One region of the Kitasatospora sp. NPDC057936 genome, then DNA from elsewhere that is predicted to be linked to it. Evidence: riboswitches for the same ligand, from Rfam matches in the RefSeq annotation. Region 1 holds a riboswitch; each other region holds the start of a gene.

Region 1 (6,458 bases):
CGTCGGGACGGGCCGTGGCGAGGTGCCGGGCGGCGCGGAACGGCGCGATCGGGTCGTCCGGGCTGTGCAGGACGAGGGTCGGCACGCGCAGGTCGGCCCCCTCGGCGAGGCGCGCGAAGTCGGCCAGGTCGACCCCGGTGCGGCCCTCCGCGGCCAGCGCGCCGAGCTCGGCGACCGGCCTGGAGTAGCCGGCCCGGACCGCGTCGCGGCGGGCGGTGGCGGGCAGGTCGAGCACCGGCGAGTCCAGGACGATCCCGGCGATCGCCCCCGCCCAGGCCGAACGGGCCGCGGCGTGCAGGCACATCGTGGCGCCCACCGACCAGCCGTAGAGGATCACCCGGCCGGCGCCGCTGTCGAGGGCGAGCCGCACGGCCGACTCCACGTCGCGCCACTCGGTCTCGCCGAAGTGGCCGAGCCCGTCCGGCGAGGCGGGGGCGCCCTGGTCGCCGCGGTAGGTGACGGCGAGGGCGGGCAGCGCCAGGCGCTGGAGGACGGGCAGCACGGGGAGCGTCTGGGCGCGGTCGGCGCCGGGGCCGTGCACGAGGACCACCCAGGTGCCGCGCTTGCCGTCCAGGCGCCAGGCGGGCATCGCGCCCAGCTCGCCGGCGACGGCGGTCTCGGTGAACGGGAGGCCGAGGGAGGTCGTCGGGTCGCCGAGGTGCACGCGCGGGGTGAAGCGGACCTCGGTGCCGGGCGTCAGGGTGCCCCGGTCGGCGCGGACCAGGCGGCGGGTGACGCCCTGTTCGTCGCTGTGCAGGATGTCGTCGACGACGGCGTGGCCGTCGCCGTCCCACTCCAGCGCCCAGCGGCCGGGGTGGAGGGCCGCGGGCGTCCGGTTGAAGGTGATCCGGCCGGCGGCGAGGCTCTGCACCAGGACGGGGCCGGACTCGAGCACGACGGTCTCCGGCCGCACGAGCCGCTCGGACGCCCGCCGGCCGACGACCAGCACGGCGACCCCGGTGCCGACGGCGGCTGCCGCCACGGCGGCTGCGGTTCCCCAACGCATATCGCTCCCCGCTCTGTGAGTCTGCTGGGGACAAGTTCACTGGCGGGTGGGAGCGGGGGCCAGTGGGATGGGCTGGACGGGGGACGGGGTGGGGGTGGCGGCTCCTGCGGAGAGCGGGGAGGCCGAGGCGGAGGCGGGGGCGGGGTGGGGACGGGGAGGCCGGGACGGGTCAGACCGGGATCTCCGTGTGGAGGCGGCCGAGGAGTTCCCAGAAGCGCGGGGCCAGGGGCCGGTCGCGCGGGGGCAGGGTGGGCGTCGCGGCGCCCCAGTGCGGGGAGGACACCTGGTGCTCCTGGTGCAGGGCCGTCAGGACGGTCGCGAGGTCGTCCTCGTGGACCGGCACGAGCCGCGCGACCGCCCGCAGGTGGGGCTGCCAGCGGCCGTCCACGCACCTGCGCAGCCGCTGGTCGAGCTCGGCGCCGCGGCCGGTCACCTCGACGAGTTCGGTGAGCCGCAGTCCGAGCACCTGGGCGAGCGCGTGCGTCCGCTCCTCGTCGCCGTCCCACGTCCCGGTGAGTTCGGCCTCCTGGTAGACGCGCAGGGCGACGCCGATGCGACGGGCGGCGGTGTCCTGGCTCAGTTCGCGGGCCACGCGGTGGTCGCGCAGGCGGGCCGGGCGGGTGCCCATGAGCTGCGCGGGCGGGCACCACAGGGCGCGGGCGAGGGCGATGAACTCCTCCTCGGTGGGGCGCAGCTCGCCGCTCTCCCAGGCGATGACGTGCGTGGGCAGCAGCCGGACGCCGTGTGCGGCCATGCCGCCGGCGACCTGTTCGGGGGTCAGGCCGAGCCCGGCGCGGTGGGCGCGGGCCGCGGCGGGCGAGAACGGCACCGGGGGCAGGGCGGGCGGAGGCTGTCTTCGTCGCATGTGAACGAACGCTAGGGCCGGTACGAACGGGCCCCCAGCCGCCGAACGCACGAAGCGCCGGGGAGGGCGCGCGCGGACCGCTGGAGGATCGCACAGGATGTCATGCCCCTGCGGCGGCAGTACTCGGAGGTAGTGACGGGGGCGTTCGGGGGCGCGCGCCGGGCCTCCCGCGTGTGACCAACCCCTCCGTGACCTCGGTTGACTCCCGGTTCGGCCGCGTGATGGGATCCCAGGGCCAAACGGAGGCATGCAGAGGAAGCCGGTGCGAGTCCGGCGCGGTCCCGCCACTGTCACCGGGGAGCACGGCCGGAACGACGCCACGGCGGACCGTCAGTCTTCGCTGACGTGCTGCTGGAAGGCTCCGGGGGTGCGTTCGACCCGGAAGCCAGGAGACTCTCGCCCCCGGTACGTCGATCCAGGGCGCGGACCCTGAGTGAGGACTCGCACGCGATGCAGGCTGCCCCGACCCGCCGAGCCCTCCCCTGTCCCCCTCCGTCGTGCGCCCGCTGACCCGCGCCGCCGCCTTCGCGGTCGGCGCCGTCGCGGGCTACCTGGCGGACGCCCGCTACGCCGATCCGCGCCGCGGCCACCCGGTGGCCGTCTTCGGCGGTGCGGCGACCCGCCTGGAGCGCCGGATGTGGCGCGACGACCGGGCCACCGGGGCCGCGTACACGGCGCTCTGCGTGGGCGCCGTCGCGGCGGGCGCGGTGGCGCTGGAGCGGACGGCCGGCCGCCGGCCGCTGGGGCGGGCCGCGCTGGCCGCCGCCGCGACCTGGACGGTGCTCGGCGGCACCTCGCTGACCCGGGAGGCGCGCACGATCGGCCGGGCGCTGGCCGCGGGCGACCTGCCCGCCGCCCGGGAGCGGCTGCCGCACCTGTGCGGGCGCGACCCGAGCGCGCTGGACGGGCAGCAGATCGCCCGCGCCGTCGTGGAGTCGGTGGCCGAGAACACCGCGGACGCCGTCGTGAACGCGCTGGCCTGGGGCGCCCTCGCCGGCACGCCCGGTCTGCTGGCCTTCCGCGCCGTCAACACGCTGGACGCGATGGTGGGTCACCGCTCGCCGCGCCACGCCCGGTTCGGCTGGGCCTCGGCCCGGCTGGACGACGTGGCGGGCTGGCCGGGCGCCCGGCTGACGGCGCTGCTGACGGTGGCCGCCGCGCCGCAGCCGCGGACGGCCTGGCGGGTGTGGCGGCGGGACGGTTCGGCGCATCCGAGCCCGAACGCGGGGCAGGCCGAGTCGGCGTTCGCGGGCGCCGTGGGCGTGCGGCTGGGCGGCACGCTGCAGTACGGCGAGCGCGTCGAGCACCGGCCGGTGCTGGGCGCGGAGCTGCGGCCGGTGACGGTGGACGACATCGAGCGGGCCTGCGCGCTGTCGCGGCGGGTGGGCGCGCTGGCGCTGGGTACGACGGTCGCGGGGCACGTCCTGCTGCGATCGCTGCTGAGGAGGGGAAGGGCATGACCAACGCGCTGCTGGTCGCGGGGACGACCTCGGACGCGGGCAAGAGCGTCGTCACGGCGGGCATCTGCCGGTGGCTGGCCCGCCGGGGCGTCCGGGTGGCGCCGTTCAAGGCGCAGAACATGTCGCTGAACTCGTTCGTGACGGCCGACGGCGCCGAGATCGGCCGGGCCCAGGCGATGCAGGCCCAGGCCGCCCGGGTGGAGCCGGAGGCGGCGATGAACCCGGTGCTGCTCAAGCCCGGCGCGGACGGCCGCAGCCAGGTGGTGCTGCTCGGCAGACCGGTCGCCGAGGTGGGCGCGCTGGACTACCGCGAGCGCAAGCCCGTCCTGCTGGAGCGCGCCCTGGAGTGCCTGGCGGACCTGCGCCGCCGGTACGACGTGGTGGTGTGCGAGGGCGCGGGCTCGCCCGCCGAGATCAACCTGCGCGACCGGGACATCGCCAACATGGGCCTGGCGACGGCCGCCCGGCTGCCCGTCGTGGTGGTCGGCGACATCGACCGGGGCGGCGTGTTCGCGGCGATGTACGGGACGCTGGCGCTGCTGTCCGAGGAGGACCAGCGGCACGTGGCCGGCTGGTTCGTCAACAAGTTCCGCGGGGACGCCCGGCTGCTGGCGCCCGGCCTGGAGATGCTGCACGGCCTGACCGGCCGTCCGGTGCTCGGCACGCTGCCGATGCTGCCGGGGCTGTGGCTGGACGCCGAGGACTCGCTGGACCTGTCGACGGTCGTGGACCGGGTCGACGGGCGCGGGCCGCTCGGGGCGGACGTGCTGCGGGTGGCCGTGGTGCGCTTCCCCCGGCTGTCGAACTTCACCGACCTGGACGCGCTGGCGCAGGAGCCCGGCGTGCTCGTCCGCTGGGCGACCCGGCCGGAGGAGCTCGCCGACGCCGACCTCGTCGTGCTGCCCGGCACCCGGGCCACCGTGGCCGACCTCGCCTGGCTGCGCGAGCGCGGGCTGGAGCCGGCGCTGCGGGCGCGGGCGGCGGCCGGGCTGCCGGTCCTCGGGGTGTGCGGCGGGTACCAGATGCTGGCGGGCTCGATCGTCGACGACGTCGAGTCCAAGGCCGGTGCCGTCGACGCGCTCGGCCTGCTGCCGACGCGCGTGCGGTTCGGCGTGGAGAAGGTGCTCGCCCGGCCGGTCGGCGAGGCCTACGGGCACCGCGTCGAGGGCTACGAGATCCACCACGGGGTGGTCGCCGTGGACGGCGGGGAGCCCTTCCTGGACGGATGCCGGGTGGGCTCGGTGTGGGGCACGACCTGGCACGGCGCGCTGGAGAACGACGGGTTCCGCCGGGAGTTCCTGCGCGAGGTGGCCGCGCTGGCGGGCCGCGCGTTCGTCCCGGCGCCGGACACCTCGTTCGCCGAGGCGCGCGAGGCCCGGCTGGACCGCCTGGGGGACCTGATCGAGGAGCACGCGGACACCGACGCGCTGTGGAAGCTGATCGAGGGCGGGGTGCCGGCGGCCGGAACGCTGCCGTTCCTGCCGCCCGGTGCGCCTGAGGAGGCTGGCAACGCATGAGTGACGTCCGCTACCCGTTCACCGCGGTCGTCGGGATGACCGACCTGCGGCTCGGACTGCTGCTGAACGCGGTCTCCCCGGCCGTGGGCGGCGTGCTGGTGCGCGGCGAGAAGGGCACCGCCAAGTCGACGATGGTCCGCGCGCTGGCCGGCCTGCTGCCGTCCATCGCCACCGTCGACGACTGCCGCTTCTCCTGCGACCCGGCCGCGCCCGACCCGCAGTGCCCGGACGGACCGCACGCCTCCTCCGGGAGCAGCGAACGGCCGTCCCAGCTGGTCGAGTTGCCGGTCGGCGTGGCCGAGGACCGGATCGTCGGCTCGCTCGACCTGGAGCGCGCGCTCGCCGAGGGCGTCAAGGCGTACGAGCCCGGACTGCTCGCCAAGGCGCACCGCGGGGTGCTCTACATCGACGAGGTGAACCTGCTCCAGGACCACGTCGTCGACCTGCTGCTGGACGCCGCCGCGATGGGCCGCTCCTACGTCGAGCGCGAGGGCGTCTCGGTGCGGCACGCGGCCCGGTTCCTGCTGGTCGGCACGATGAACCCGGAGGAGGGCGAGCTGCGGCCGCAGCTGCTCGACCGCTTCGGCCTGACCGTGGAGATCGCCGCGACGCGCGACCCGGCCGAGCGCGCCGAGGTCGTCCGGCGGCGGCTCGCCTACGACGCGGACCCGGCCGGCTTCGCGGCGCGGTTCGCCGGCGAGGAGCGGGCGCTCGCCGAACGGATCACCGCCGCACGGGAGTTGCTGCCCAAGGTCGAGCTCACCGACGTGGCGCTCCGGCAGATCACCGCCGTGTGCGCCGCGTTCGAGGTGGACGGGCTGCGCGCCGACATCGTCATGGCGCGGACGGCCGTCGCGCTGGCCGCGTGGGACGGGCGCACGGAGGTGCTGGAGGAGGACGTCCGCAAGGCCGCCCAGCTCGCGCTGCCGCACCGACGCCGTCGCAACCCGTTCGACGCGCCCGGACTGGACGAGGAGCAGCTGGACCGGACCCTGGAGGAGCACGCACAGCCCGAGGACTCCCCGGAGGACTCCCCCGGGACCGACGGTGACGGTGACGGCGACGACCCGGACGGCGACGGCCCCGGCCCCGGCGACGGCGGCCCCGGCCCGGACGGCGGCGGCGCGCCCGAGCCCGAGAGCGGTCCGCAGGCCCCGGAGGCCGCCGCCTCCGACGCCGCCGCCCCGGACCTCCCCGAGCAGCAGCCCGTCCCAGCCCAGCACCCCGCCCCCGCGCGGGAGTCGGCGCCGGTCGCGGCCGGCGACCCGTACCGCACCCGGCTGTTCGCCGTGCGCGGCACCGGCCACGGCGCGCAGGGCCGCCGCTCCCCCGCCGAGACCGACAGCGGGTACACCGTCCGCGCGCGACGCCCCCAGGGCGCCCTCAGCCGCCTGCACCTGACCGCCACCCTCCAGGCCGCCGCGCCGCACCAGGTGGCGCGCGGGCGCGCCGGCGCCGCGCTCGTGCTGCGCAAGGACGACTTCCGCGAGCAGGTGCGCAAGGGCCGCGAGTCCAACCTGGTGCTGTTCGTCGTCGACGCCTCCGGCTCGATGGCCGCCCGGCAGCGGATGACCGCCGTCAAGGGCGCCGTGCTGTCGCTGCTGATGGAC
Region 2 (6,458 bases), on a different contig from region 1:
GTGGCTCCGGGGGCCAGGTAGCCGAGTTCGGCCGGGCGCACCGGCGTGTCCGCGAGCGTGATGTCGCCGCGGTCGACGAGCAGGGCGTGCTCGAAGGCGGGGTCGACGGCGAGGGTGAGGGTCGCGTGCGGGTGGATCGTGAGCTCGGCGCCGAGCAGCGGGGTGAAGGTGGGGACGGGGGAGGCGTCGCCGGCGAGGGTGCCGAGGAACACGCGGACCTCGCCGCCGTCCAGGGTGACGGGCCGCGGTGCGTGGTGGTGGAAGTCCCGTGCGGTGTGGCGGTGTTGCTCCGGAAGCGCCACCCACAGCTGGACGCCGTGCAGGACGGTGGTCGCGGCGGTCGAGACCTCGGAGTGGCTGATGCCGTGCCCGCCCGTCATCAGGTTGAGCTCGCCGGGGCGCACGTAGGCGTGGACGCCGAGGCTGTCCCGGTGCTCGATCTCGCCGCTGAACAGCCAGCTGACCGTCTGGAGGCCGGTGTGGGGGTGCGGGGCGACGTCCATCCCGCCGGTGTCGGAGACGTCGTCGGGGCCGTAGTGGTCGACGAAGCACCAGGCACCGATGAGCGTGCGGGCGCGCTGGGGCAGGGTCCGGCGCACCGTCATCGCCCGCGGCCCGCCCAGCGGCACGTCCCGGGCGGGCAGGATCTCCACCCGGGGGCGGGTCTCCCCGGTTCCGGCGTGCGGCTCGGCAGGATTGGTGCCGGTGGTGGTCACGGTGTGCTCGCTTCCTAAGAAGTTCTACTTTCAACTATCTTCGACTATCATGCCATGGCGCAGTGCCGCCCGACAGCGAAAACGTCCAGGGAGTTCCCGTGAGCGATGTGACTACGACCGTGACCGCCGCCCCCGCACGCCGCCGGGTGTTCGTCGACAAGGAGAGCCCGGCGGCCTTCCGCGCCATGCGCGCCACGGCCGACGCGGCGGGCGAGGCCGCCGCGAGGGCCGGGCTGGACCGGCGGCTGGTGGAACTGGTCAACCTGCGCGTGTCCCAGATCAACGGCTGCGCCTACTGCCTCAACGTGCACACCGCGGCGGCCCTGCAGGTCGGCGAGACCACACAGCGCCTGGGCACCCTCCCGGCCTGGCGCGACACCCAGCTGTTCAGCCCGCAGGAGCGCGCCGCACTCGCCCTCGCCGAGGCGACCACCACCCCGGCGGACGCGGCGCTCCAGGAGGAGGCCTACACCGCAGCGCGCGAGGCGCTGACGGACGAGCAGATCTCCGCGGTGATCTGGGTGGCCATCGCCATCAACGCCTTCAACCGGGTGTCGATCCTGAGCAAGCACCCGGTGCGCCCGGTGGCGGTGCGCTGACGGTGCGGCGGGGGCCCGGCGCGGCTCCCGCAACCCGCGCGGACCTCGGGCGATCCGTGTGCGTGGCAAACCCCAGGCCGGTCCGGCGCGTTGGCGGGCGACCGCCAGTGGCGGCATGACGCCTGGTCAAGACCAGGTCATGGCGGTCAAAGCCTCGGTCATGGCATGGACGCCGACCTTGTCCACAGGTCCGGGCTTCGCTACCTTTCAGGCGCCGGAGCCATGACGGCTCCCGCAACTCATCCCCTGGCATGTCCTGGACATCCTCAGCTCGGAACGGCCTCCGTCACCCCGTCGGGCCGACGCCCCACGGCCGTACCGAACTCCCGGGCAGCCGTTTGCACGTGCGCGTTTCCCCCTCATCCCGGGCCTGCACGCGACCCCGCCGCCTCACATCGGCGTGTCCGCACGCCCGGGGCCGACCCCCATCCGGGAGGGCTCCGTTGCACAAGCTCATCCACACCGCCCTGCGGCACGGCGGACTCCGCGCCACCACCGCGACGCTCGCCGTCGGTGCCGTGGTGGCCGCCGGCCTCGCCGTCGCGGCGCCGGCCGGCGCCACGGCCGCCACCTCCGGCGCGAACGTCAGGCACTCCTGCGCCCAGCCGGCCCAGCGTCACCAGAAGTCCTGCGACGCCCTGGTGCGCACCGACGTGGTGCAGCCGCACGCGTTCTCCCTCAGCGCGGTCTCGCCCGACGTGAACCCGTCCGGCCTCGGGCCGACCGACCTGCAGAGCGCCTACGGCCTGTCGACCAACGGCGGCGCCGGGCAGACCGTCGCCATCGTCGACGCCAACGACGACCCCAACGCCGAGTCCGACCTGGCGACCTACCGCGCGCAGTACGGGCTGCCTGCGTGCACCACCGCCAACGGCTGCTTCAAGAAGATCGACCAGAACGGCGGCACCAACTACCCGGCCGGCGACACCGGTTGGGCGGGCGAGATCTCCCTCGACGTCGACATGGTCTCCGCCGCCGCCCCGAACGCCCACATCCTGCTGGTCGAGGCGAGCTCGGCGAACATGGCCGACCTCGGCGCCGCCGTCAACCAGGCCGTCGCCCAGGGCGCGAAGTTCGTGTCCAACAGCTACGGCGGCCCCGAGGACTCCACCGACACCTCCTCGGACAGCCAGTACTTCAACCACCCCGGCGTCGCCATCACCGTGTCCTCGGGCGACTCCGGCTACGGCACCGAGTACCCGGCGGCCTCCCAGTACGTCACCGCCGTCGGCGGCACCTCGCTGACCCGCGACTCCAGCGCGCGCGGCTGGCACGAGACCGTCTGGGGCTCCAGCTCGGGCGGCAACGGCGCCGGCTCCGGCTGCTCGGCCTACGACCCCAAGCCGAGCTGGCAGAGCGACAGCGGCTGCTCCAACCGGACCGTCGCCGACGTGTCCGCGGTCGCCGACCCGGCCACCGGCGTCGCCGTCTACCAGACCTACGGCGGCAGCGGCTGGGCCGTCTACGGCGGCACCAGCGCCTCGTCGCCGATCATCGCCGCCGTCTACGCCGACGCCGGCACCCCGGGCGCGAGCGACTACCCGTCCCAGTACCCGTACCAGCACACGAGTGCGCTCAACGACGTGACCAGCGGCGCCAACGGCACCTGCTCCCCGTCCTACCTGTGCACCGCGGGCTCCGGCTACGACGGCCCGACCGGCCTCGGCACGCCGAACGGCCCGACCGCCTTCCGGGCCGGCACCAGCACGGGCAACACCGTGACGGTCACCAACCCGGGCAACCAGAGCACCACCACGGGCAGCGCCGCCTCCCTGCAGATCCGCGCGACGGACTCCGCCTCCGGCCAGAGCCTGACGTACAGCGCGAGCGGCCTGCCGACCGGGCTGTCCATCGACGCCTCCAGCGGCCTGATCAGCGGCACGGCGTCGACGGCGGGCACGTACAACGTGACGGTGACGGCGAAGGACGCCACCAACGCCTCCGGTTCGACGAGCTTCACCTGGGCCGTGTCAGCCCAGGGCGGCGGCTGCACCGGTGCGGGCCAACTGCTCGGCAACCCGGGCTTCGAGACGGGTAGCGCCTCGCCCTGGACCGCGACCGCCGGCGTGATCGACAACTCCGCGAGCGAGGCCGCCCGCTCCGGCTCCTGGAAGGCGTGGCTCGACGGCTACGGCAGCAGCCACACCGACACCCTGAGCCAGACCGTCACGATCCCGGCCGGCTGCAAGGCGTCGCTCGGCTTCTGGCTGCACATCGACACCGCCGAGACCGGCACCACGGCCTACGACAAGCTCACCGTCCAGGCCAACTCCACCACCCTGGCCACCTTCTCCAACGTCAACGCGGCCAACGGCTACACCCTGCACACCTACGACCTCTCCTCCTTCGCCGGGCAGAGCGTCACCATCAAGTTCACCGGCACCGAGGACGCCTCGCTCCAGACCAGCTTCGTGATCGACGACACGGCCCTCAACGCCTCCTGACCGACCGAGCACCACAGGTACGACAGGTACGACAGGTACGACAGGTGGGGCCGCAGCCGACTGCGGCCCCACCGGCACGTCCGCGGTGGCGCCGAATCCCGACGTCGTCTCCTGACGTCGTCTCAGCATCCGGACGAATGGCCGAATCCCCGACGAAGCGACCGCGGATAGGCCGTAGGCTGGCCGTGCAGCTGGTTCGCCCCGTCCGCCAGGCGGGGCGTCGCAAGAGGGAACCCGGTGACGCCTTTCAACTGGCCAGTCCGGGACTGCCCCGCAGCGGTGAGTGGGAACGACCGCCGTCATACGCACTGGGCCCGGGCCGGGTCTGGGAAGCGACGGCCAGTAGGTGACCGCCCTTCAAGGGCCGGCCGTGCCCACGAGTCCGAAGACCTGCCCGCTGCCCGCGTGCGACCGTTCGCGCGCGGCCATCCGGTGACCTCGAGGGCGGGTCGGCGACCACACCAGGCGGAGCTGCCCGTGCAGCGGTTCGCCCGGTGCGTCATCCCTTCGCGTCCTCGTCCCGTCGCCGGGTACTTGAGAGACAGACTCGCGAAGGAGAGTCCCTTGACCATGAAGTCCGCAGCCGCGGCGACCCTCGCCACCGCGTACGGCTACCCCCGCCAGGGCCGGGGCCGGGAGCTCAAGAAGGCGATCGAGGGGTACTGGAAGGGCGCCGTCACCGCCGAGACGCTGCTCGCCACCGCCGCCGACCTGCGCCGGGGGAACTGGCAGCAGCTCGCCGACTCCGGCATCGAGGAGATCCCGACCGGGGACTTCTCGCTCTACGACCACGTGCTGGACACCACCGTCGCGGTCGGCGCCATCCCGTCCCGCCACCGGGACGCCGTCGATGCCGACCCGCTGGACGGGTACTTCGCCATGGCGCGCGGCACCCAGGACGTCGCGCCGCTGGAGATGACCAAGTGGTTCGACACCAACTACCACTACCTGGTACCCGAGTTGGGGCCGGGCACGGCCTTCGCCGCCGATCCGGCCAAGGCGGTCGGCGAACTGCGGGAGGCCCTCGCGCTCGGTCACGCCGCCCGCCCGGTGCTGGTCGGGCCGGTCACCTACCTGCTGCTGGCCAAGCCCGCCCCCGGCGTCGACGACGACTTCCGGCCGATCACCCTGCTCGACCGGCTGCTGCCCGTGTACGCGGAGCTGCTCGCCGCTCTGCAGGCCGCCGGCGCCGAGTGGGTGCAGCTGGACGAGCCCGCGCTCGTCCAGGACCGCACCCCCGCCGAGCTCAACGCCGCCGCCCGCGCCTACCGCGAGCTGGGCACGCTGACCGACCGTCCGAAGCTGCTGGTCGCGAGCTACTTCGACCGCCTGGGCGAGGCGCTCCCGGTCCTCGCCAAGGCCCCGGTCGAGGGTCTGGCGCTGGACTTCACAGGACCTGCCGCCGCCAACCTGGACGACCTCGCCGCCGCCGGCGGGCTGCCGGGCAAGCGGCTGGTGGCCGGCGTGGTCGACGGGCGCAACATCTGGATCAACGACCTGGAGCAGTCGCTCGCCACCCTGGCCACCCTGCTCGGGCTCGCCGACCGGGTCGACGTCGCGCCGTCCTGCTCCCTCCTGCACGTGCCGATCGACGCCTCCGCCGAACGCGACGTCGACCCGCAGATCCTGCGCTGGCTCGCCTTCGCCAAGCAGAAGGCCGCGGAGGCGGCGCTGCTGGCCCGCGGCCTGCGCGAGGGCACCGGGGCGATCACCGCCGACCTCGCCGCCAACCGCGCCGACCTCGCCTCCCGGGCCGGCTCGCCGATCACCCGGGACCCGGCCGTCCGCGCCCGCTCCGCCGCCGTCACCCTCGACGACACCCGCCGCGCCCAGGCCTACCCGCAGCGCGCCGAGGCCCAGCGCGCCCGCCTCGGCCTCCCCCTGCTGCCGACCACCACCATCGGCTCCTTCCCGCAGACCACCGAACTGCGCCTCGCGCGCGCCGACCTGAACGCGGGACGGATCGACGCCGCCGCCTACCGGGAGCGCATGGAGGCGGAGGTCCGCGAGGTCATCGCCTACCAGGAGAAGGCGGGCCTCGACGTCCTCGTCCACGGCGAGCCCGAGCGCAACGACATGGTCCAGTACTTCGCCGAGCAGCTCACTGGCTACCTCGCCACCCGGCACGGCTGGGTGCAGTCCTACGGCACGCGCTACGTCCGCCCGCCGGTCCTGGCCGGGGACATCTCCCGCCCGTACCCGATGACCGTCGACTGGTTCCGCTACGCGCAAGGCCTGACGGACCGCCCGGTCAAGGGCATGCTGACGGGCCCGGTCACCATGCTCGCCTGGTCCTTCGTGCGCGACGACCAGCCGCTCGCCGAGACCGCCCGCCAGGTCGCCCTCGCCCTGCGCGACGAGGTCACCGACCTGGAGGCCGCCGGCGCGGCCGTCGTCCAGGTCGACGAGCCGGCCCTGCGCGAGACCCTCCCGCTGCGGGCCGCCGGCCGCCTGGCCTACCTGGACTGGGCGACGGAGGCCTTCCGCGTCGCCACCTCCGGCGTCCGCGCCGACACCCAGATCCACACGCACATGTGCTACGCCGAGTTCGGTGCGATCATGACGGCGATCGACGAGCTCGACGCGGACGTCATCTCCCTGGAGGCGACGCGCTCGCACATGGAGGTGGCCGGGGAACTGGCCGGGGCGGGCTACCCGCGCGAGGTCGGTCCGGGGGTGTGGGACATCCACTCCCCGCG
Region 3 (6,458 bases), on a different contig from region 1:
GCCGGGGTCGAAGGGGTAGCGCCGCAGGCTGACCTCGGTGCCCTCGCTCGCGGCCTCGACGTCGTAGGCCGTCGGGCCTTCGGGGGTGCCGGGGCGGGGGACCGGCTTGGGGTAGGGCGGCAGGAGCGGTTCGTCGTCCGGTTCGTCCAGTCCGTCCAGGAAGGAGTAGAGCAGTGGGCGCAGCACCTCGGCGGAGCGGCCGCGGCGGGCGAGGGAGCGGTCGGTGATCGGGCGCAGGGCGGCCGGGTCCTGCTTCTGCAGGGCCTGTTCGAGCTGAGCGGCGAGGTCGCCGTCCGGGTCGAGTGCCGGGGCGGCCTGGCCGAAGGCGTGGCTGGGGGAGTGCGGGTCGAGTTCGGCGGCGCCGGTGGCGACGAGCAGGGTGGGGCGTTCCAGGGCGGCGCCGTAGACGGACACCGAGCCATGGTCGCCGATCAGGCAGTCGGCGGCGACGAGGGCGGCCTGCCAGCCCTGGTGGGGCGGGACGAGGCGCAGGCCCATCCGCCGGGCGTCGTCGAGCAGGGCCTCGGGGTCGTGCCGGTTCCAGATGTTGGGGTGGAGGACGACGGCGACCGCGTACTCGTCGGCGGGGAGCCGGCGGACGAGGCGCCGGGGCAGGTCGGGGCGGCGGCCGAATAACGAGTGCTCGCTCCAGGTGGAGTTGACGACGACGAGCCGCCGGCCGTCGACGGCGCCGAGGGCGGCCCGGTAGGAGTCGCGCAGGCGCAGGCTGCGGAGCATGCGGTCGAAGCACGGGTCGCCGACGACCTGGGCGACGTCCAGTGCCTCGGGGCAGGAGACCCGCAGCCGGTCGAGCTGTTCCGGGTGGGAGAGGCCGAGGACGTCGACGAAGACCCGGCCGTGGTGGGTGAGTTCGTTGCGGGAGAGGCCGGCTGCGCTGACGGTGTCGCCGGTGGACTCGGTCACCAGGCGGTTGTAGCCGGCGCCGTGCGGGAGGACGACGAGCCGGGCGTCGAGGCGGTGCATCGAGGAGTGGACGGCGCAGGCGACGGCCAGGTCGAAGCGGTGCCGGACGGCGTCCTCCCAGTCCAGCAGGGTGATGCCGGGCAGGCCGCGCAGGTAGTCGTCGAGGCCGTCGGCGAAGGCGGAGCCGGGGTTGACGGTGGCGTAGCGCTCGATGCCGTCGCGGTTCAGGAGGGTGAGGACGTCGAGGACCCGGGTGGCGGAGGTGAGGGTGCGGGCGACCGCCAGCACGCGCGCCCTGACCGGCCGGGTGTTCCAGCGGTCGGCGGGCCAGGCGTGGGGGTGGGTCGGCACGCCATGATCGTACTCATCGGGTCGGCTCCCCGCGGTGATTCAGGCCCGGGAGGTCAGCCCGCCGCGGCGGCGGGCTCCTCGTGGTCGGCCGCGGCGCACTCGTCGAGGAGGGGGCGCATGCTCTCGTCGACGAGCCGGTAGCGCACGACGCGTCCGTCCTTGTCCCCGGTGACCACGCCGGCCGTCCGCAGCAGCCGCAGGGCCTGTGAGACGGCCGGGTCGCGCATGCCGGTGGCGACGGCGAGGTCGGTGACGGCGAGCGGTCCGGCGCGGTGCAGGGCGAGCAGGATCGCGAGCCGCCCGGGGTCGGCGAGCAGGGAGAACCGCTCGGACCACGAGCGGACGTGCGCGGCGTCGCCGATCGCGGCGATGGCCTCACAGACCCGGTGTCCGTCGATGGTGCGGTGGCCCGCGCGGTCGGCCGGTACGAGATGCATGCGGACATTCTGGCAGCTCACGACCTGTGATCCTGGACACCTGCGTAGGTGCGCAGCCTTGCAAGGGTCGGCCCGGGACCCCTACGGTGTTCCCCGCCGTGGTGCTCGGGAAGACCGGTGACGGACCCTCAGGGGTCCCAGTCCGGAGCGGCCCTCGCCACTGTGATCGGGGGAGTCCGCCCGTACCCAGACGCCACTGGGCGCTTCGCGCGCCTGGGAAGGCGGGTACGGGAGCCCCGTCAGCCAGGAGACCGGCCACGGCATCTCACGAACGTCTTTCCACGAGGTGCTGGAGCGTGATCCGAAGATGACCCTGCCCGAAACCGCCGCCCCCGAGGCCGCGCCCGCCGTGCTGCCCACCTTCCGGTGGAGGAGAGAGGACACCGTCCGCACCGCCGGGCTGATGGGGGTGATCCTGGCCATGCACGTCGTGGCGTTCGGGACCCTCGTCTTCCTGGTGGCGCCGCACAACTACGCCGTCGGCACCCAGGTCTTCGGGGTGGGCCTCGGCATCACGGCGTACACGCTCGGCATGCGGCACGCGTTCGACGCCGACCACATCGCGGTGATCGACAACACCACCCGCAAGCTGATGGCCGACGGCAAGCGGCCGGTCTCGGTGGGCTTCTGGTTCGCCCTCGGGCACTCGTCGATGGTGGTCGTCATGGCCGCCCTGGTCGCGGGCGGCGCGCAGCTGGCGAACACGCTGATGGACGACGAGTCGACGACCCACCAGTGGCTCGGCATGGTCGGCACGACGGCCTCAGGCGCGTTCCTCTACCTGATCGGCGCGCTCAACCTGGCGGCGCTGCTCGGCATCCTGAAGGTGTTCCGGGCGATGCGCGCGGGGCAGTACGACGAGGCCGAGCTGGAGCAGCACCTGAACTCGCGCGGCTTCATGGCCCGGGTGCTGAACCGGGCGACCCGCTCGATCACCCGGCCCGGCCAGATGTTCCCGGTGGGCATGGTGCTCGGCCTCGGCTTCGACACCGCGACCGAGGTGACCCTGATGGTGATGGCCGGTTCGGGCGCGGCCGCCGGGCTGCCCTGGTACGCGATCGTCTGCCTGCCGCTGCTGTTCGCGGCGGGGATGAGCCTGTTCGACACGCTGGACGGGACGTTCATGAACTTCGCGTACCAGTGGGCGTTCTCCAACCCGGTGCGCAAGGTGTACTACAACCTGACGATCACCGGTCTGTCGATCGCGGTGGCGTTCATCATCGGCACGATCGAGCTGGTCGGCGTGCTGCACGAGAAGCTGGACCTGACCGATCCGGTCACCGGCTGGATCGCGGACATCTCGCTCGACAACGTCGGCTACGCGATCGCCGGGCTGTTCGTCGTCGTCTGGGCCGCGGCGATCGCGTACTGGAAGCTGGCCGGGGTCGAGAAGCGCTGGGGCGCCGAACGCTCCTGAGCACGGCTGCCGCACGCCTGCCGCACGCCTGCCGCACGCCTGCCGCGACGGCGCCTCCCCACGGTGGGGAGGCGCCGTCGCGCGCGTTCCGGGCCGGCTGCGCCGGGTCAGCTGTGCCGGTCGCCGTAGCGCTGGCGGAAGCGCTCGACGCGGCCCGCGGTGTCGAGCACGCGGGACTGGCCGGTGTAGAAGGGGTGGCTCGCCGAGGAGATCTCGACGTCGATGACGGGATAGGTGTTGCCGTCCTCCCACTCGACCGTGCGGTCGCTGGTGACCGTCGAGCGGGTGAGGAAGGAGAGGCCGCCGACCTTGTCGCGGAAGACGACGGGCCGGTAGGCGGGGTGGATTCCGGGCTTCATGGGGGTGCCTCCTCGGCGGGGGATCAGCGCTCTTCGTTCGACGTTCTTCGTTTCGACGTTCTTCGTTCCGGCGCTCTTCGGTCAGCGCTCTTCGCGGAAGTCGACGTGCTCGCGCGCGACCGGGTCGTACTTGCGCAGCACCATCCGGTCCGGGTCGTTCCGGCGGTTCTTGCGGGTCACGTACGTGTAGCCGGTGCCGGCGGTGGAGCGGAGCTTGATGACGGGGCGCAGTTCGCTGCGGGCCATGAGGTCCTCCGGAGGGGTCGGGTGGTGCGGCGGTTCGGGGCCGGGTTGGAACCGTACACCGAAATGGATGTCATTTTCATCTGGGGTAACGTGACCTCCGTCCCGCCCATTCCCGGACCGTTTTGGGAGCCCCCATGTCCGCCCACTGCCAGCTCACCGGCCGCCGGCCGGGCTTCGGCAACGCGATCTCGCACTCGCACCGCCGCACCCCGCGGCGCTTCGACCCCAACATCCAGCGCAAGCGCTACTGGCTGCCGGGCGAGGGCCGGTACGTCCGGCTCACGCTCAGCGCCAAGGGGATCCGCACGATCGACGCGATCGGGGTCGAGGCCGCCGTCGCCCGGATCCGGGCCCGGGGGGAGAAGGTCTGATGGCGAAGCAGAGCAAGATCGCCAAGAACGAACGGCGGCGCGAGACCGTCGCCCGCTACGCGGGGCGCCGCGCCGAGCTCAAGAGGACCATCGCCCACCCCGGCACCGCCCCCGCCGAGCGCGCCGCCGCCCAGGCCGAACTCGCCCGCCAGCCGCGCGACGCCAGCGCCACCCGGATCCGCAACCGCGACGCCGTCGACGGCCGCCCGCGCGGTTACGTCGGCGCCTTCGGCCTCTCCCGGATCAATCTGCGCACTCTCGCCCACGCGGGCCACCTGCCCGGCGTCCGCAAGGCCAGCTGGTGAGCGGCGCGGACGGGACCAGGCTGCCCGTCGTGGTCGTCGCCGGGCTGCACGCCGACCACCGCCGCAGTGCCGTCGAGGAGTTGGCGCGCGGCGCGGTCGACGCCGTGGTCCTCCACCACGACCTGCGGGACGCCTCCCGCGGCGTCGTCCACCGCCGACTGCGCGACGCGGGCGGCGAGTTCGACCCGGCCGACGTACCGCTGCTCAACGACTGCCCGTGCTGCGCCCTGCGGGAGGACCTGCTGCCCCGGCTGCTGCGCATCGCGGACGAAGGACGGCACGGGCTCGCGGTGGTCGAACTGTGGGGCGGCAGCGATCCGCACCCGGCCGTCGAGGTCATCGCCGGCGGCGAGGTCGACGGCCGGCCCCTGGCGGAGGCCGTCGAGCTCGCGGGCGTCGTCGCCGCCGTCGACCCCGACCGGCTCACGAGCGAACTCTCCGTCTCCGACGACCTCGTGGAGCACGGCGAGCACACCGCACCGGAGGACCCCCGCACCCGCGCGGAGGCCCTCGCCCACCAGATCGAGTACGCGACCACCCTCGCCGTCCCGCGCGCGACCGCGCACACGCCGGGGCTCGCGATGCTCCGCCAGCTCCACCCCACCGCCCGCGTCGTGCGGCTCGCCACCGGTGCGCTCACCCGGGCCGCACTCGGCGGCTTCGACGTCGCGGCCGCCCGCGACCGGGTCAACCCGGCGCTGGCGCTGCTGCCGCAGGAGCACGACGAGGGCGGGGTCACCACGATGGTGTGGGAGCGCCGCAGGCCGCTGCACCCGCAGCGGCTGCACGAGGCGCTCGAACTGCTCGTCCCGGCGGCCCAGCGCAGCCGCGGCCGCTTCTGGCTGGCCAACCGGCCCGACCATGGGCCCCTCCTGCCCGCTGGCGGGCAAGGAGGGAGCTCGCGTGGGACGCGGCCGGGGCGAACCTCGCGGTCGAGGAGTGCGGGCCGTGGCTCTCCGCGCTGCCCGACGCGGCCTGGGACCTCTACCCGCCCGCGCGCCGGGCCGCCGCCGCCCTCGACTGGCACCCGGCCCACGGTGACCGCGTGCAGCAGCTCAGCTTCACGGCCGAGGGCCTGGACACGGACGGGATCACCCACCTCCTCGACTCCTGCCTGCTCACCGACGCCGAACTCGCCGCCGGCGAATCCGGCTGGAAGGCGCTGCCCGACGCCTTCCACGACCTGCTCGACCCCGTCGCCTGAGGATCATCACTGTGCGTAAACGACTCAACCCGCCGAGGCCCAAGCCCAACCCGCTGGTCACAGCCGGTATCGAGTACATCGACTACAAGGACACCGATCTCCTGCGGAAGTTCGTCTCCGATCGCGGCAAGATCCGCAGCCGCCGGGTCAGCCGGCTGACCGTCCGGCAGCAGCGGGCGATGGCCCGGGCGATCAAGAACGCCCGCGAGATGGCCCTGCTCCCGTACACCACCCGATAGGAGACCCCGATGGCCGTACCCAAGCGCAAGACGTCCCGCAGCAACACGCGGCACCGCCGGGCCCAGTGGAAGGCGAGCGCGCCGAAACTCGTCCCGATCACGGTGAACGGGCGGGAACTGCTCGTCCCGCAGCACCTCGTGCCCGCCTACCGGAGGGGGCTCATCGATCCGGAAGGGGGGTGACGGCGCCGCCGGGGGCGCGGGTAGGTAAAGGTCGCGCCCCCGTCGGGGGTTCTCGGCGGGCGGATCGGGGGCGGGCTTCGTAGGCTCGACGCATGTCTGATGCGTACGCGGGTCGGCGGGAGCGGCTGCGGGAGCACTGCAGTGCGGCCGGGGCCGATGCGGCGCTGATCACCCGGCCGGCCAACGTGCGGTACCTGACCGGCTGCGCCCCCTGCGGCGCGACCTTGCTGCTCACCAGGGAACGGGTGCTGCTGACGCTGCCGGACGACCTGCCGCCGGACGACACCGGGGAGCACCTGATCGCCGCCGACGTCACCCAGGTCCCGGTGCCGGCCGGGGCGGACACCGCGCTGGCGGCCGCGGCCGAGGCCTCCCGGCTGCGGGTGCACGCCATGGCGGTGGAGGAGCACGACCTCACCGTC

The links. Region 1 has a riboswitch for cobalamin ahead of ACFVU9_RS25000 (cobalamin biosynthesis protein). Riboswitches for the same ligand answer to the same signal wherever they lie in the genome.
Region 2: linked by a shared signal. The riboswitch ahead of metE (5-methyltetrahydropteroyltriglutamate--homocysteine S-methyltransferase) and the one ahead of ACFVU9_RS25000 (cobalamin biosynthesis protein) in region 1 are both predicted to bind cobalamin.
Region 3: linked by a shared signal. The riboswitch ahead of ACFVU9_RS37735 (HoxN/HupN/NixA family nickel/cobalt transporter) and the one ahead of ACFVU9_RS25000 (cobalamin biosynthesis protein) in region 1 are both predicted to bind cobalamin.

The regions. Positions count from the first base shown of each region.
Region 1 covers NZ_JBHVPD010000050.1:46,733-53,190, forward strand. Annotated here, with positions in the region: gene ACFVU9_RS24990 (alpha/beta hydrolase family protein) at 1-982, opposite strand, end outside; gene ACFVU9_RS24995 (helix-turn-helix domain-containing protein) at 1,176-1,871, opposite strand; cobalamin riboswitch at 2,123-2,267, shown strand; gene ACFVU9_RS25000 (cobalamin biosynthesis protein) at 2,369-3,331, shown strand; gene ACFVU9_RS25005 (cobyric acid synthase) at 3,328-4,848, shown strand; gene ACFVU9_RS25010 (putative cobaltochelatase) at 4,845-6,458, shown strand, end outside.
Region 2 covers NZ_JBHVPD010000058.1:27,778-34,235, forward strand. Annotated here, with positions in the region: gene ACFVU9_RS27155 (pirin family protein) at 1-716, opposite strand, end outside; gene ACFVU9_RS27160 (carboxymuconolactone decarboxylase family protein) at 902-1,315, shown strand; gene ACFVU9_RS27165 (putative Ig domain-containing protein) at 1,759-3,759, shown strand; cobalamin riboswitch at 3,935-4,172, shown strand; gene metE (5-methyltetrahydropteroyltriglutamate--homocysteine S-methyltransferase) at 4,324-6,458, shown strand, end outside.
Region 3 covers NZ_JBHVPD010000104.1:19,602-26,059, reverse strand. Annotated here, with positions in the region: gene ACFVU9_RS37745 (hypothetical protein) at 1-1,275, opposite strand, end outside; gene ACFVU9_RS37740 (ArsR/SmtB family transcription factor) at 1,329-1,712, opposite strand; cobalamin riboswitch at 1,795-1,987, shown strand; gene ACFVU9_RS37735 (HoxN/HupN/NixA family nickel/cobalt transporter) at 2,020-3,129, shown strand; gene ACFVU9_RS37730 (type B 50S ribosomal protein L31) at 3,237-3,488, opposite strand; gene rpmG (50S ribosomal protein L33) at 3,570-3,734, opposite strand; gene rpmB (50S ribosomal protein L28) at 3,869-4,105, shown strand; gene rpsN (30S ribosomal protein S14) at 4,105-4,410, shown strand; partial or broken gene ACFVU9_RS37710 (CobW family GTP-binding protein) at 4,407-5,614, shown strand; gene rpsR (30S ribosomal protein S18) at 5,620-5,853, shown strand; gene rpmF (50S ribosomal protein L32) at 5,863-6,036, shown strand; gene ACFVU9_RS37695 (M24 family metallopeptidase) at 6,129-6,458, shown strand, end outside.